2 regions of the Arthrobacter sp. AK01 genome follow, and region 1 is predicted to be linked to the other one. Evidence: riboswitches for the same ligand, from Rfam matches in the RefSeq annotation. Region 1 holds a riboswitch; the other holds the start of a gene.
What was found. A riboswitch is a leader RNA that binds a small molecule or an ion and turns the genes downstream of it on or off. The one in region 1 is predicted to bind S-adenosylmethionine.

Region 2: it holds a riboswitch for S-adenosylmethionine, as region 1 does, so the genes downstream of both, LN996_RS18075 (hypothetical protein) here and LN996_RS14320 (homoserine O-acetyltransferase) in region 1, are expected to answer to the same signal.

The regions. Positions count from the first base shown of each region.
Region 1 covers NZ_JAJOHP010000038.1:16,832-24,107, forward strand. Annotated here, with positions in the region: gene LN996_RS14295 (DeoR/GlpR family DNA-binding transcription regulator) at 1-64, shown strand, start outside; gene LN996_RS14300 (histidine phosphatase family protein) at 73-753, opposite strand; gene LN996_RS14305 (CPBP family intramembrane glutamic endopeptidase) at 816-1,589, shown strand; gene LN996_RS14310 (VOC family protein) at 1,709-2,347, opposite strand; gene LN996_RS14315 (bifunctional o-acetylhomoserine/o-acetylserine sulfhydrylase) at 2,550-3,890, shown strand; SAM riboswitch class IV at 4,054-4,170, shown strand; gene LN996_RS14320 (homoserine O-acetyltransferase) at 4,185-5,306, shown strand; gene LN996_RS14325 (DUF2076 domain-containing protein) at 5,329-5,733, opposite strand; gene LN996_RS14330 (winged helix DNA-binding domain-containing protein) at 5,795-6,937, opposite strand; gene LN996_RS14335 (SGNH/GDSL hydrolase family protein) at 6,988-7,276, opposite strand, start outside.
Region 2 covers NZ_JAJOHP010000059.1:9,780-17,055, reverse strand. Annotated here, with positions in the region: gene LN996_RS18095 (matrixin family metalloprotease) at 1-105, opposite strand, end outside; gene LN996_RS18090 (matrixin family metalloprotease) at 216-1,106, opposite strand; gene LN996_RS18085 (VIT1/CCC1 transporter family protein) at 1,192-2,382, opposite strand; gene LN996_RS18080 (hypothetical protein) at 2,614-2,802, shown strand; gene LN996_RS18075 (hypothetical protein) at 2,799-3,125, opposite strand; SAM riboswitch class IV at 3,142-3,261, opposite strand; gene LN996_RS18070 (sodium:solute symporter) at 3,376-4,911, opposite strand; gene LN996_RS18065 (helix-turn-helix domain-containing protein) at 5,178-5,753, shown strand; gene LN996_RS18060 (amino acid transporter) at 5,781-7,276, opposite strand, start outside.

The sequences.
Region 1 (7,276 bases):
CGCCGAGGACAAAGCCGCCTTCGAAGCCAAGGGCACCGAAGTCATCGTCGCGGCCGCCAGCTAGGGTACCTGCTAGAACCGCATCTTCGGTGCGTGAAGCACTGAGTCGTCAACATCCCTGGGCACCCACTGGCTGAACGGCAAATCCAAACTGTACTGCCCGTCGTCGTTCTTGATCAGTGTGCGCAGCTCGGCGTTGTCCGGGTTGTTGAGCGACTCGAAGTACTCAACTGTCCAGTGGAACCAGCGCATGCAAAACAGGCGCATGGTCAGTCCGTGCGTCACCAGGAGTGCGTTCGGGGCATAGCTGGGCTTTTGCCAGTGGCGGTAGAGCGTCTCCATGAACGATGACACGCGGTCGTACACGTCAGAGCCGGACTCACCCTCGCGGAACCGGTAGAAGAAATGGCCGTACAGGTTGCGCAGCTCCTTTTGATCTTCGATTTCCCCGGCAATTTGGAAGTTGGCCCAGTCCTGTTCCCGCAGCCGGGGTTCCTCGATCACGCGCTCGATCAGAGGTCCAAGTTTCATCGCTTCCAGGGTTTGGTAGGCCCGCAAATACGGCGATACGTAGACGCAGACCTGCTCGCCATCGAGTTTCCGGCGAAGTGCTTCGCCGGCAATCCGGGCCTGCTCCACCCCCATCTCAGTCAGGGGGATCCGATAATCCGGCACACGGTTGTAGATGGTCGTGTCGGCATTCGCGGCCGACTGTCCGTGCCGGATCATGAAGATTCTCGCTGGGGCGCCCATCCCACCAAGCATAGGTGCGTGGTTCCCGGCAAAGTGGCAGGAACTGCGGGCAAGATAGGTACATGTTCCTTGCTTCCCGCCGCCGACTGCGCGCCGAAGTACTTATTGTGCTGGGCCTTTCCCTGGGCCAGTCGGCCGTCTACTCCGTGGTGCAATTACTGGACAAGATGACGCGGGCACCGTTGGCCGACGCCACCTCAACCCTGAACAGGTCCCAAAGCACCCGGGAGTACTTCGACCTTACGTACCAACTGCTGGACATCATCTTCGCCCTGGTGCCGGTGGCCCTGGTGTTCTATTTCCTGTCCATGCATATCCAGGCGAACCGGGATGGTGAGAGCGGTTCGGCCTTCGCCCGGCTTGGCTTCAATTTTGCCCGCCCCGGGAAAGACCTGCTTCAGGGTTTGGGACTGGCGGCGGCTATCGGTATTCCATCGCTGGGTCTTTACGCGGCCGGGCGGGCCCTCGGAATCACCACGGCCATCGTGCCCAGCGGGCTGGACGCCTACTGGTGGACCGTGCCGGTGCTGGTCCTCTCGGCCATCCGGCACGCAGTCGTCGAAGAAGTGATCGTGGTGGGTTACCTCATGGACCGCTTCGGCAAGTTCGGCTGGAGCATGCCGGTAGCCATCGTTGTCAGTGCCGTCCTGCGGGGCAGCTACCACCTGTACCAGGGCTTCGGGCCGTTCATCGGCAATGTGGTCATGGGGCTGGTGTTCGCGTGGATCTACACCAAAACCAAGCGGGTGATGCCGTTGGTGATTGCCCACGCCTTGCTCGATATCGTGGCGTTTGTTGGCTTCAGCCTGTTCGGTAAGGCGGTTGGCTTGGGATAGGGCCTTAAAATTATCCGGCCGCCATCAGTGGGTGACGTCATTGGCACCCGCTGATGGCGGCCGAAGTTTTACCGGACATGGTTGACCGGTCCCGGGACTGGCCCGGATGGAGGGGGCTGTCAGATGGTGACGGCCCCGGAGGCGGTTTCGAAGGTGACGGCCAGGATGCCGGGGGTCCCGTGCGGGGCCATCCACTGGACCGCAACGTCCTCAAGCGGCTTTTCCACCGGCTCGCCCAACCACTCGGTGACGCGTTCGGCCGAGCCTGCAATGGTGAGGCTGGACATCTTGACGTCGCTCTCGTAAATCCTGGACGGGTGCAGTGCCGGGTCGCCCTCCCACTTGAGCAGGTACGGGACCTGGGGATCGGCGATCAAGCCGAGGATTCCGATTTGCTGCCACACCAGTTCGCGACCGTCCGGGAACTTGCGGTTGCCCGGAACAGCGGAGCGGCCAAGCCGGTCTTCGAACGGGGCGAGGTCCTCAACAGCGACGCACCAGCCCATCCACCCTCCTCCGGCAGCTGAGCGTGCACGAACTGCTTGGCCAAATGGTGCTTTGTCTGAAGCAGGGTGGTCCAGGACCTCCACCACTTCAAGGTACTTGTTATCCGCAAGGGGAATGATCATGTTCCGGGTACCGAAGCGCGGGTGCACTCCGCCCCGGACAGCGTCCACTCCCAATGCCGCGGAAATTCGTTCGGTAGTGGCCAAAAGGCCATCTCGTTCACAGGCGTAAGAGACGTGATCCATGCGCATGGCTTCATCTTGGCACTTTGTGATCGGGGTCTCAGCTAAGTCAAGCCTAACTAAGGTGGGATGTGTATAAACCGTGACGGTGGGCGTCATGGAGGGACGCGAAAAGACCGAAAGATTCCACCGGCGTCACAAAGCTGTCCTAGCCTCCGGACAGTTCCTAGACTGGCCCCAGCTCACACCGCACCACATTCCCGCCAAACCCATGCGTTATGAAGAGGAGAACTCCATGTCCCAAGGATGGTCTTTCGAAACCCGCCAGATCCACGCAGGCCAGGAGCCCGACTCCGCCACAGGCGCGCGGTCGCTGCCGATCTACCAGACCACGTCCTTCGTGTTCCCCAGCGCCGAAAGTGCTGCCAACCGCTTTGCCCTGGCCGAACTCGCACCCATCTATACCCGGATCGGCAACCCGACGCAGGATGCCGTGGAGCAGCGGGTTGCGAGCCTTGAAGGCGGACTGGGTGCACTCTTGCTCAGCTCCGGCCAGGCTGCCGAGACATTCGCCATCCTGAATATCGCCGAGGCCGGGGACCACATCGTAGCGAGCCCCAGCCTGTATGGCGGTACCTACAACCTGCTGGCGCACACGCTGAAGAAGTTTGGCATCTCGGTCACGTTCGTCGAGGATCCTGACAACCTGGACCAATGGCGTGACGCTGTCCAGCCGAACACCAAGCTGTTCTTCGGCGAAGTGGTTTCCAACCCCCGCCAGGATGTGCTGGATATCGAAGGCATCGCCCGTACGGCACATGAGGCCGGTGTGCCCCTGATCGTCGACAACACCCTGTCCACGCCGTACCTCATCCGACCCATCGAGTGGGGCGCGGACATCGTGGTCCATTCCGCAACCAAGTACCTGGGTGGCCATGGCTCCGCAATCGCCGGAGTGATCGTGGACTCCGGCAACTTCGACTTCGGCAAGGACCCGGAGCGTTTCCCTGGCTTCAACACGCCGGACCCGAGCTACAACGGACTCGTCTACGCCCGGGACTTGGGCAAGGACGGCGCGCTGGGTGCCAACCTTTCCTACATCCTGAAGGCCCGCGTCCAGTTGCTTCGCGACCTTGGCTCGGCTGTGTCCCCGTTCAATGCCTTCCTCATTGCCCAGGGCCTGGAGACGTTGAGCCTGCGCGTGGAACGCCACGTAGCGAACGCCACCAAGGTTGCCCAGTGGCTTGAAAGCCACGACGACGTCGAATCGGTGGCCTATGCGGGCCTGCCGTCCAGCCCGTGGTACGACCGCGGCCGAAAGTATGGCCCCAAGGGCACCGGCGCAATTGTTGCCTTCAACATCAAGGGCGGCGTGGACGCCGGCAAGCGCTTCGTGGACGGATTGGAACTGCACTCCCATGTCGCCAACATTGGCGACGTCCGTTCCCTGGTCATCCACCCGGCGTCCACCACTCACAGCCAGCTGACGGTGGAACAGCAGGTCGCTGCCGGCGTCAATCCCGGCCTGGTCCGCTTGTCCGTAGGCATTGAGCACGTCGATGACATCATCGCCGACCTCGAAGCCGGATTCAGGGCTGCCAAGGGCGCCTGACGCCCGAGCTCATCACCTCCGCCGGGAACGCCGCCCGCGCCGACGATTATTCGCCGGGCGGCACTTCCGGGTGCTTCTTCGTGAATGAAGCTGGCCCAAACCGTCACACTGTTGTCACATTCTTCGCCAGAACCGCCCTGCATTTCCTAGACTCTTCGTATTAGGTCATGAGTGCCAGCACACAGCCCCGGCTTGCTGGCCGGCAACCCTCCTCCGCGGTGGGGTGCCCCGGGTGAAGACCTGGCCTGTTCGCACGCAAGGCGACGGGCAAGCGCGAGGATAGGTGTCAAAGGAATGACCATTACTGCTACAGCCCTTCCAAAATCCGGAGAAGAAGACGGAACCGTCAAGTATGCCGGGATCGGACCGCTGGAACTTGAAGCCGGCGGACTCCTTCCGGACGTTGTCCTGGCGTATGAAACCTGGGGCCGGTTGAACGCGGACGCGTCCAACGCCGTGCTCATCGAGCATGCGCTCACGGGCAGCACGCATGTCGCCCGTGGAGCCACTGACGAAGAAGGCTGGTGGGAGCAGCTGGTGGGGCCTGGTGCCACCATCGACACCAACAAGTTCTTCGTCATCTCCATCAACATCGTGGGTGGCTGCTATGGGAGTACCGGACCATCGTCGGAAGCGCCGGACGGCAAGCCCTGGGGCTCACGTTTCCCCTTGATCACCCTGCGCGACAGCACGGAGGCCGAAGCGCGACTGGCTGATGCCCTGGGTATCGATGCCTGGCATGCTGTGTTGGGCGGTTCGATGGGCGGCGCCCGGGCACTCGAGTGGGCCGTGACATTCCCGGACCGCGTCAAACGCTGCGCCGTCATCTCGGTGGGCGCCTACAGCACGGCCGAGCAGATTGCCTTTGCGCAAGCCCAGACTTTGGCGATCAGGCAGGACCCGAACTTCAACAACGGCGACTACTACGGCGGCTCTGCGCCCGAGCACGGTCTGGCGCTGGCCCGGCGCATCGCCCACATCACCTACCGCTCGGCACTGGAGCTGGATTTCCGCTTTGGCCGGCAAGCCCAGCACCAGGAGACACCGCTTGCTGCCGCGGTGTTGGGGGAGCGTGGCCGCTACCAGGTGGAAAGCTATTTGGACCACCAAGGGACAAAGCTGGTGCGCCGTTTTGATGCCAACAGCTATATCGCCATCACCGAGGCCCTGATGTCCCATGACGTCACGCGTGGCCGCGGCTCGCTGGAAGCGTCGTTGTCGCGGACCACAGCTGAGTTTTTCGTAGCGGCAGTAGACAGCGACAGGCTCTACTTCCCGGCGCAATCGCGTGAATTGGCTGCTGCGCTCCCGGCCGACGTGCCGGTACAGGTCATTGAGGCACCCATTGGCCACGACGGGTTCCTCACCGAAATCGGGCAGCTTTCAAGCCAACTTCGCCAGGCGTTCTTCGCCTAAGCCTCCGGACGCATCAAACGGCTTAGCCGTTCATGATGTCGGCGCGCTGCTTCATGTAGTCCTCCATGGCGATCTCGCCGTTGCTGAACTTCGCGTCCAGTTCTGACAGCTTCCGTGCCCGGTAGCCCTGCGGCTCGGAGCCGCTGGATGCCGGGAACGGCGCAGGGGATGAAGGGCTCGACGGCGGCCCGGCCTGCGGTGGCGCATCCGCGGGGCGGACGACGGCCGGCTCGGATGGGTAGCCGGGGTAGTTCTGTTGCGGGAAGTTCTGTGGGGGATAGCCCGGACCCGGCAGGTTCTGCTGCGGGTACCCGGGGCCGCGGAAGTCGCCATGCTGGATCCGGCGCGCCCGGGAGCGGTTGTACATACGGATCCCGAGTGGGATCAGCCACGAGCAGACGATGATCCAGAAGATCAGATTGTTCACAGTGCAGGCCTCCTAGGTCTTCTCCCAGCTTAGCCCTGCTGCTGAAATCGACTCGGCGACGTCACACCAGCTTGGTGTCCATTCCCAGGAACCGGCCATAGCGCTCCGCCTCGGCCTCAAGTGCGGCCTGCTGCTCCGGCGTTGCCGGCCGGTTCATGCGCACGTCCAACTCACAAGCCCCGCCGGAGAAGCCATGACGCCACCAACCGGCCAGTCTGCCGTTCAGCAGGACCACGTGCAGGGGTCCGTTGTCCTCGGGGAAATATGGAGCAGTCCCGCCCAGGTAATGCCGGGACTGCGAGTAGCCCATGACGTATTCGTCGTAACACTGAATGAGGTCGACGCGGGGGAGCCCGGACTCCCCGGCAGGCGAAGAATCGCTACCGCTCGAGAGGGCCTCCGCCTCCTCTGCGGCCAGGTAAAAACCGAGACCGTCAAAGGACACCGACGCGAGGCTGCCGGGAGACAGGTCGTCAGCCACGTGCAGGCCCAGCTTCACATCTTTCATGGTCAGACCGGACCACACGGAACAGTCTTTGATGGTGGCCGGCCCGCGGCTGCTGAAGTACCTCAGTGCCAGTTGCCCCAAGGCGCGCTCGCGGGCGTCCCCGGTCAGTGAGGACGTACCAACGAAACCCGGCACTCGTTCCTGGAACAGTGCATACGTCTGTTTCAGGGCGCCACCGGCGGAGCGGACGGGGGCGCCGCTCACCAGGGTGCAGCTGATTTCCGCGTGCATCAGATGGTAGATAAACCCCAGTCCCTTGCTGGGGAAGCCGGCTTGCCCCAGTACTTCAGCCAACTCTTCGCGGGTCTTATGGGCGCCGTCCGCCACGGCCTCACCGAGGATACGGCCACTCAATGCCGCTGATTCCTCATCCACACCCGTCTGGCGGTACATGCCCTTGTTTCCCTGATGAAGCCGATCCGCCGAGAGCCCCATCAACCAGCCGAGATCGTCCCGGTGCACAAAATGCCAGGTGGGCCGGAGGATATGCGTCCGCAGGATCGTTCCGTCTGCTACAGCCTGCTCCACCTCGGTGGAGGTGCTGCCGGCCGTCCTTTGTGCCAGCGACCATCGCGCGTAGGGGAACTCCTGCGACTGGACGGCCAAGAGGTTGCGGACCACCTCTCCGGCATTCCGGGCAAGCGGAGCCCGTAACTGTTGCCTTCGCAGGCGCAGTCGCCGAACATTCTCCGCCATGCGGGTCTCGTCAGCCGTCACTGCGGTCCTCGACAAGCATTGCCGTCACCCTAACGGCGCGGCAAGAGGGTGCCGCTGGAACCAAAGACGGGTCCCGGCGTCGGACGCTTTGGACTGATGCCGTCGCCTGAAGATTGGTGTCGCAGCCTTCGGATGACCCATGGGACGAAGTACTCGCGCGCCCAGACGAGGTCGGAAGAGCGGGCCTCGCGCCATGTACGTGGGGGTAATGGTTTGGGCATCAGGGGCTCGAGTGTATGTTCTACGTTCAGTGCCTCCAGGACCATGGTTGCGATGGTGTGGTGGCCCAACGGGGAGAAATGCAGGCGGTCGACATCC
Region 2 (7,276 bases), on a different contig from region 1:
GACGCCGAACAGGAACAGGATGGCGGCGATGCTGCTGTGCTTGATCGGTGGACGCGGCGCTGGGGGATCGGGGTCCGGCCACTGGGGCGACCCGTAAGGTTCCATGGAACCCCCTGACGTGGAGGCCGCGGACGGGAGGTGGGGCGCCGCCGTCGGCCGTAGTCGCCAGCATAAGTCCGGACGCCACGGGAGTCCATGCCGGAAGTGGTCGGCTGCTAGATGTCCTTGCGGCAGGGCGCTGATGCCAGGAGGTGCAGGCCGTTCAGGTCGCCGGCAGCGAGGCCGTCCGGGGCACCGATTTCCGGGTACATGAGCTGGACCGGATCATCCACGTGGTCCAAGCCCATCACATGTCCCAGTTCGTGTTGCATGACCGCCAGGACGTAGTCGGCCCCTTCGGGGTTGGCCAGTAGTTCGGCTACCTGCGGAGTGTCCAACTCGAGGCTGCCGGTGATGTAGCTTTTGGGTCCGTTGTTGAGCGAGTACATGGTGCTGCCGCCGGTCCCGATGACTTTGTCTGCCAAGGCCGGCGCTGCCTCCGGCGTGGTCCATGAGATCAGCAGGGGAGCCCATCGATCGCCGTATTTGGCGGGCTGGTATGGTTCGCGGCGGTCCACGGGCAACTCATCGGTGCTGCCGTCGTTGACGAACTGGATTCCCGAAGCGGCGGATACCTTGGCGATCGCAGCCTCCAGCAACGCATCGGAGCCTTCCGGCGCGGAGGCGTTGTTCACTACGTAGTGCAGCGGCCGGCACGGTGAATAGCCAACGGGAGTGCCGTCGTCGTTGGTGGCCAGGAACTTGAACGAATCGTTCGCTGTCCCGGGCGCCGGCGGTGAGGCGAGAGGGGCGTCCGCCTCGTCAACGCCCGGCGGCGGGGCGTCGGCGGCACGGGCAGGTTTTGTTTGGCTTTGTCCGCTTTGCGGGGCGCCGGGGACGCTGACCCCGGGGAAAAGTGCGGTGATGCGGGGGTCTCCGTGCAGGAATCCGCTCACCAGGACGGCCACCACTGCGGCGATGCCGGCCATGACGAGGCCGCGAAGGACCCGCCAGGCAGTTGCCGCACGTCGGTGCTTTGGCGCACGCGTTTCCCGCTCCGAGTCCACGGTTCTCCATTCCTCACGCCCTGGTCACGCGGGGCAGCGCGGAGGACGAACCAACATTACGGGCTGCGGAGGGAGGCGTCCAAACTTAGACGATCGTTGCGCCGAACACCAGGCCCAGCCCATAGGTGGCAGCCGCTGCTCCAAGACCAATGGCGAGTTGCCGCAACCCGCGGCTCAGCGGCGACGTTCCGGACAGCAAGCCCACGACGGCGCCGGTCGCCAGGAGCGCGATGCCCACCAGCACGCCGGCTACCAGCAAAGCAGCCACACCCGTCATGCCGAAAATGAACGGCAGGATGGGCACGATGGCGCCCGAGGCGAAGAAGCAGAAGCTGGACAACGCGGCGCCCCACGCCGAACCGACGGATTCGTGCTCATCGGTGGCCGGCTTCTCTGGCTGCAGGGAGAGGCTGGGGTCGCAGTCGCAGCTGAAGACGCCCATGCGTTCGGCGGCGCGGTGTTCGGCGGCTTCGTGGGTCATGCCCCGAGCCAAGTACACAAGAACCAGCTCGTTGTGCTCGATGTCCAACGAAGGTGCTGCTGTGAGCGTGGCCTGAGTGGGCAACGTGGCGTTAAGCAATTCCCGCTGGGAGCGCACGGAAACGTACTCGCCGGCGCCCATGGACAACGCCCCGGCCAACAGGCCTGCGACGCCGCTCATCAGCACGACAGGGCTGGGCACGCCGGTTGCGGCCATGCCCATGACCAGCGAAAGGTTGCTGACCAAGCCATCGTTTGCGCCGAAGACAGCAGCGCGGAAAGTGCCGGAGAGCCTGTTGCGTCCACGCGTGGCCAGGCCCCGGACCACTTCTTCGTGGATCTGCTCATCGGCCACCATGGCTGCTGTTGCCGCCGGTTCGGTGCCGTAGGGGGAGCGGCCTTCGGCTCGTTGGGCCAGGGCCAGTACAAAGACCGACCCGAAGTTGCGGGCCAGGAAGCCCAGGAACTGGCTGCGGGTTGAGGCGGCCTTGGGCATTCCGGCGTGCTCGCCCAGGAGCTTGAGCCAGTGGGCCTCGTGACGCCCTTCGGCTTCGGCCAGGGCCAGGAGGATTTGGCGTTCTTCGCCGTCGCGCCTCTGGGCGAGTTCGCGATAGACGGCAGCCTCGGCGCGCTCATCGGCCAGATACTGACGCCAGCGGCGGATGTCCGAGGACGACGGGGATGCATCATTTTTCGAGGCTACGCTGGCGACGGCCGTTGTTTCGGGGGCCGTGTTTTCGGTGGCGGGGTCCGGAGCCGGGCTCGACGAACCGGGGGATTCCTGGTGCTGTTGCACTTTCTCTCCTGTGCTGGGTGGGGTGGTTTCGGCCCCATTGCACGCCCCACACTACCGCTTATTGGCGGGGATTTTTGGCTGGTATTCCTCAACTGGAATGTTCGGCGCACCGTAATTCCGGGCACCCTTGACCCTCGACTGAGGCGGTGCTCAGATGGAAGGACAGGAGCGGGGAGCTCCCCGTTTTCCGGTTACCGGGCTTTGACCGGCCCACGAGACGGAGGTTGCATTATGGACACCACCGAATCACACGCCAGCCACCCGCGGGCGACCATCGAGTCGGACCCAGCCTATGACTACGCCGAGGATCAGGAAGTGGACGAAGCCTGGGTGGAAGAGGTGGACGCCCCGGAGGACGACGAACGCGTCGTCCCGATCGATGAAACCGAGGACTTCCGCGAGGAGGACGAAGGGAACTAGGCCTGCTCCCACGGGCAGAGAGGGAAGTGCCGCTGCACGCCCTCGCGCTTTCCGGCGGCAGCAACGGTCACCGTCAGGGTCCTTGAGGCCGCACACCATTGCGTCGGCCGGACAGCCTGCGTCAGGGCCCGGGTGATCAAGTGCGGTTCGGGATGCCCAAACCGCGCCGTACCGGCGTTGGAGATGATGGTCACCGTGCCCAGGAAAAGGTCGACGGCGGGAATCACCGTGACCGTGCGGGCTGCGGTTTTGGCAGGGGTTCCTGTGGCCGGCGCACTTGCGGCCGGCGTGGATGCCTGGGTGGTATCGCCTTGGTACGGCAAGGGACTGCTCCTCAGTGGAGTGCTCTTGCCCGCTCGGTTGTCTCTGGTCCGGGACGGGCCGCTTCCTCATCCGAACCACCCGTGAACATGGGGTTGGTGTGTGGCCAGTCGGAGCTTGGCACCACATCTCTTGAAGCTGGGACAACCCTACCCCACCGGGCGTTCTTCCAGGGGACGAAACAACGGCGACGCCTCCCCGAAAAGGGGTGGCGCCGCCGTCGAACGTTGCTCTGTTACTTGCCGTGCACTTTTACTTGTGGCTGCTGACCGGGTGGGCCTCCGGCGGCAGCTCTTCCGAGACAGCACCTGCGACGCGCTTGTCCCATGCTTCGCGGACCGCGGGATCCGTGGGCGGGGTGAGCAGCGAGATCACTACGTAGGCGATGAAGGAAGCCGCGAGGCCGAAGTAGATCGGCTCGTTGGCGTAGACGCCGTCAGCGCTGGGAATGACTCCAACGGCGAAGAAGATCAGCAGGACAAGCGTCAGCACCGAGCCCACTGCCATGGACCACGCGGCGGCGATGCCCGTGCCGCGCTTCCACACCAGGCCGCCCAGGATTGCCACCAGGAGGCCACCTACCAGGATGTCGTAGGCGATGGTGAGGGCGACAACCACGTCCTGCGCAGCCATGGAAATCAGCACGGCTACGATACCGAGGCCAAGTACCCAGTAGCGGTTGGCCTTGACGTCGTGCTCGGGGTTCTCCGTGTCATCAGTGTTGATGGTCTTGCCGAACCAGCTGGCCACGAACGGGACGACGTCTGCACGTGCCACCGTTGCCGCGGCAATCAGGGCTCCGGATGCGGTGGACATCATTGCTGCAACAGCTGCGGCCATGACCAGGCCGCCGATGCCGACAGGCAGGATGTGCGTTGCTACCTCTGCGTAAACCACGTCCTTGCCGAGGTTGGCGACGTCGATGTCCGGGAGCGCTACGCGGGCAGCCAGGCCGATCAGGGCCCCGGCGATGCCGTAAAGGATGCAGTAGACACCTGCGGTGGCGCCGCCCCAGCGTGCGACGGTGGGGGTCTTGGCGGTGAAGACGCGCTGCCAGATGTCCTGGCCGATCAGGAGGCCGAGCGTGTACACCACGAAGTAGGTGATGATCGTCTGGACACCAATGCCGTCGATCTGGAAGAAGCTTGCGTCGAGGCGCTCACGGATGCCGTCCATGCCGCCGGCTGCGTTCATGACGAACGGGAGCATCAGGAAGAAGATGCCTACGGTCTTGATGATGAACTGGACCTGGTCGGCCAGGGTGATGGACCACATACCGCCGATGGTCGAGTAGACGAGCACGATCGCGCCGCCAACTGCGATGGCCAGCCAGCGTTCCCAATCGAAGAGGACCACGAAGATGGTGGCGTAAGCGCCGGTGGACGTGGCACACAGCATCAGCGTGTACGCCAGCATCACGATTCCGGAGGTCTGCGTGGCCTTGCTGCCGTAGCGAAGGCTCAGCATCTGGGAGACCGTGTAGATCTTCAGGCGCTGGATGGTGCCTGCGAACAGGAGGCTGAGCAGCAGCACGCCCGAGCCGATTGCCACAACCAGCCACATGCCGGAGATGCCGAACTTGTAGCCGAGGCCGACGCCGCCCACGGTGGATGCGCCACCGAGGACCACTGCGGCCATGGTGCCGGTGTAAAGGAAGGGGCCCAGGCGGCGGCCGGCCACCAGGAAGTCGCTGTTGTTCTTGGTGCGGGACTTGCCCCACCAGCCGAATGCCAGCATGGCGAGCAGGTACACCACCACGATTGCGATGTTAATAGCCGAAGATTCCATGAGAGGTCCTTGGAGCTGATGCACGGAGGTTGGGGTTTTCGACGATACTCCTGCGAAGCGTCGAAGTCTCTGTGCTGATGATTGGAGATTGGGGATGTGTTGTGTGCCTCACAGACAACACTTGTTGCCTATGAGGATATGTTGTGATCGGAGTAACAGTCAAGATGCTTTGGTCATGGTTCCGCGGATTCTGGCCTTGTTGGCCTGTCTCCCGGCTACTATTGCTCCAATGACAGGGCCACATGACAGGCCTGAAAGGTTCGTGAATGAAGGCTCTACCCGTTGAACCGAGCAATGTTCCCGTTGCCATCGGTTCCAGAATCCGCGCAGCCCGGCAGGCGCAGCGCCTCACCATCGAGCAAGTGGCGGACGCTACCGGGCTGACCAAGGGCTTCCTCAGCCGTGTGGAGCGCGACCTGACATCGCCGTCGGTCGCTTCCTTGGTCACCCTGTGCCAGGTCCTGTCGGTATCGGTGGGGGACTTGTTCGCAGCCCCGGAGACGCACTTGACCAAGCGCGACGACGGTCCCCGCATCTCCCTGGGTGGCCAGGGCATAGTGGAGCGCTTACTGACCGCCCGCTCGGAGCGGCGGCTCCAGATCCTGCAAGCAACCATCGAGCCCCGGGGCCGCGGTGAAAACGAGCTGTACGCCGTGGACTGCGACGTAGACGTCCTGCACGTGGTCAAGGGCAGGATCAAGCTCATCCTGACCAATGAGGAGTACGACCTCGAAGAGGGGGACACCCTCTCCTTCCCGGGGCGCGAGCCGCATACCTGGATCAACCCCACGGACGAAACCGTCGAGGTGCTCTGGGTGCTGGTTCCAGCGGCCAGCCGCTAGTTTCGCGCCAACGCGCGGGGGCGGCAGCTAGCCGACGTGCACCCATGGCCGGCGGGTGATGTCCGGCTCGGCTTCCCTCAGCACTTCACGGGTGACAGGCGCGATCTCGCCTTCGCCGAAGAACAGGAACTTGCTGAGGTTGGAGATCGGGTTGCCCTCGGTCCAGCGGAAGTAGATGTGCGGCATGAACCCGGTGACGTCGCGGATGTGCAGCAGGACTGCGGCTACGGTGTTGGGCACGTTGTTGCTGTGCACTTCCAGGATCTTGAACCCGTGCCGCTGCTTGCCTACGACCTGGAGTTCCTGCTCGAAGTCCGAGCTGTCGTCCACGATGACCTCGATGAACACGGCGTCGCAGTCAACGGGAAGGTGGTTGGCCTGCTGGGCGTGCTGGAGCTTCTCCCGGTAGCGGCTTGCGCTGAGGTGCTTGGGCTCGTGGGCGATGATGCGCACTGGTCCTTCGGCAGCGTTCGCCGTGAATTCAAGGGCCTTCTCATCCATCTTGATGTGGGTGGCCCGGAGTTCGAAGGCGCGCCTCATGCGGGAAATGAAGCTGACGACCATGATGCCCAGGATGAAGAGCGCCGCAATCTTCAAGCCGTCGGGGCGTTCGATCGAGTTGACCACGGTGGTGTAGACGAACACGAGGGAGATCAGCCCGAAGCCGATGACCTGGGCCCGTTGCTTCTTTCGCCGTGCGGACAGGGTCACGGCTATGGAGGCCGAGGTGATGAGGACCAGCACGCCTGTGGCGTAGGCGCCACCCTGGGCGTTGACGTCCGCCTTGAAGATGATGGTGACAAGGAAAGCGATGACTGTGAACACCAGCACCAGTGGACGAAGGGCGCGGGCCCACGCCGGCGCCATGCCGTAGCGGGGCAGGTACCTCGGGACCAGGTTGAGCAGTCCCGCCATGGCGGAAGCGCCGGCGAACCAGAGGATGGCGATGGTGCTGACGTCATAGACAGTTCCGAAGCCGTCGCCGAGGAATTTGTGGGCGAGGTAGGCGAGTGCGCGGCCCTCGGCCTTGCCGCCGTCTTGGAATTCGGCGGCGGGGATCAGCATGACGGTGGTGAAGCTGGACGTGATGAGGAATGAGCTCATGATGATGGCTGCGGTGGTGAGCAGCTTGTGGGCGCCCTTGATCCGGCCTGTGGGCTTGGCTTCGGTGTCTGTAGCGTGGCCCTTGATCTGGGGCATGACAGCCACGCCGGTTTCGAATCCGGAGAGGCCCAGTGCCAGGCGGGGGAACACCAGGAGTGCCAGGGCGATCATCATGATCGGGTCGCCGTGGGAGGTGGTGAGGGCGGTCCACCAATCGGTGATGACGCCGGACTCGGTGAAGAGGTGGGCCATGGATACGGCAATCACCACCAGGTTCAGCGCCAGGAATGCCGCCACGAGGACTACTGCCACGTTGATGGCTTCCTTGAAGCCGCGGAGGAAGACGACGCCGAGGCCTGCTATCAAGGCCAACGTGATAACCACTTGCTGGCCTTCGAGGAAGTGCGGAGCGAAGGGGT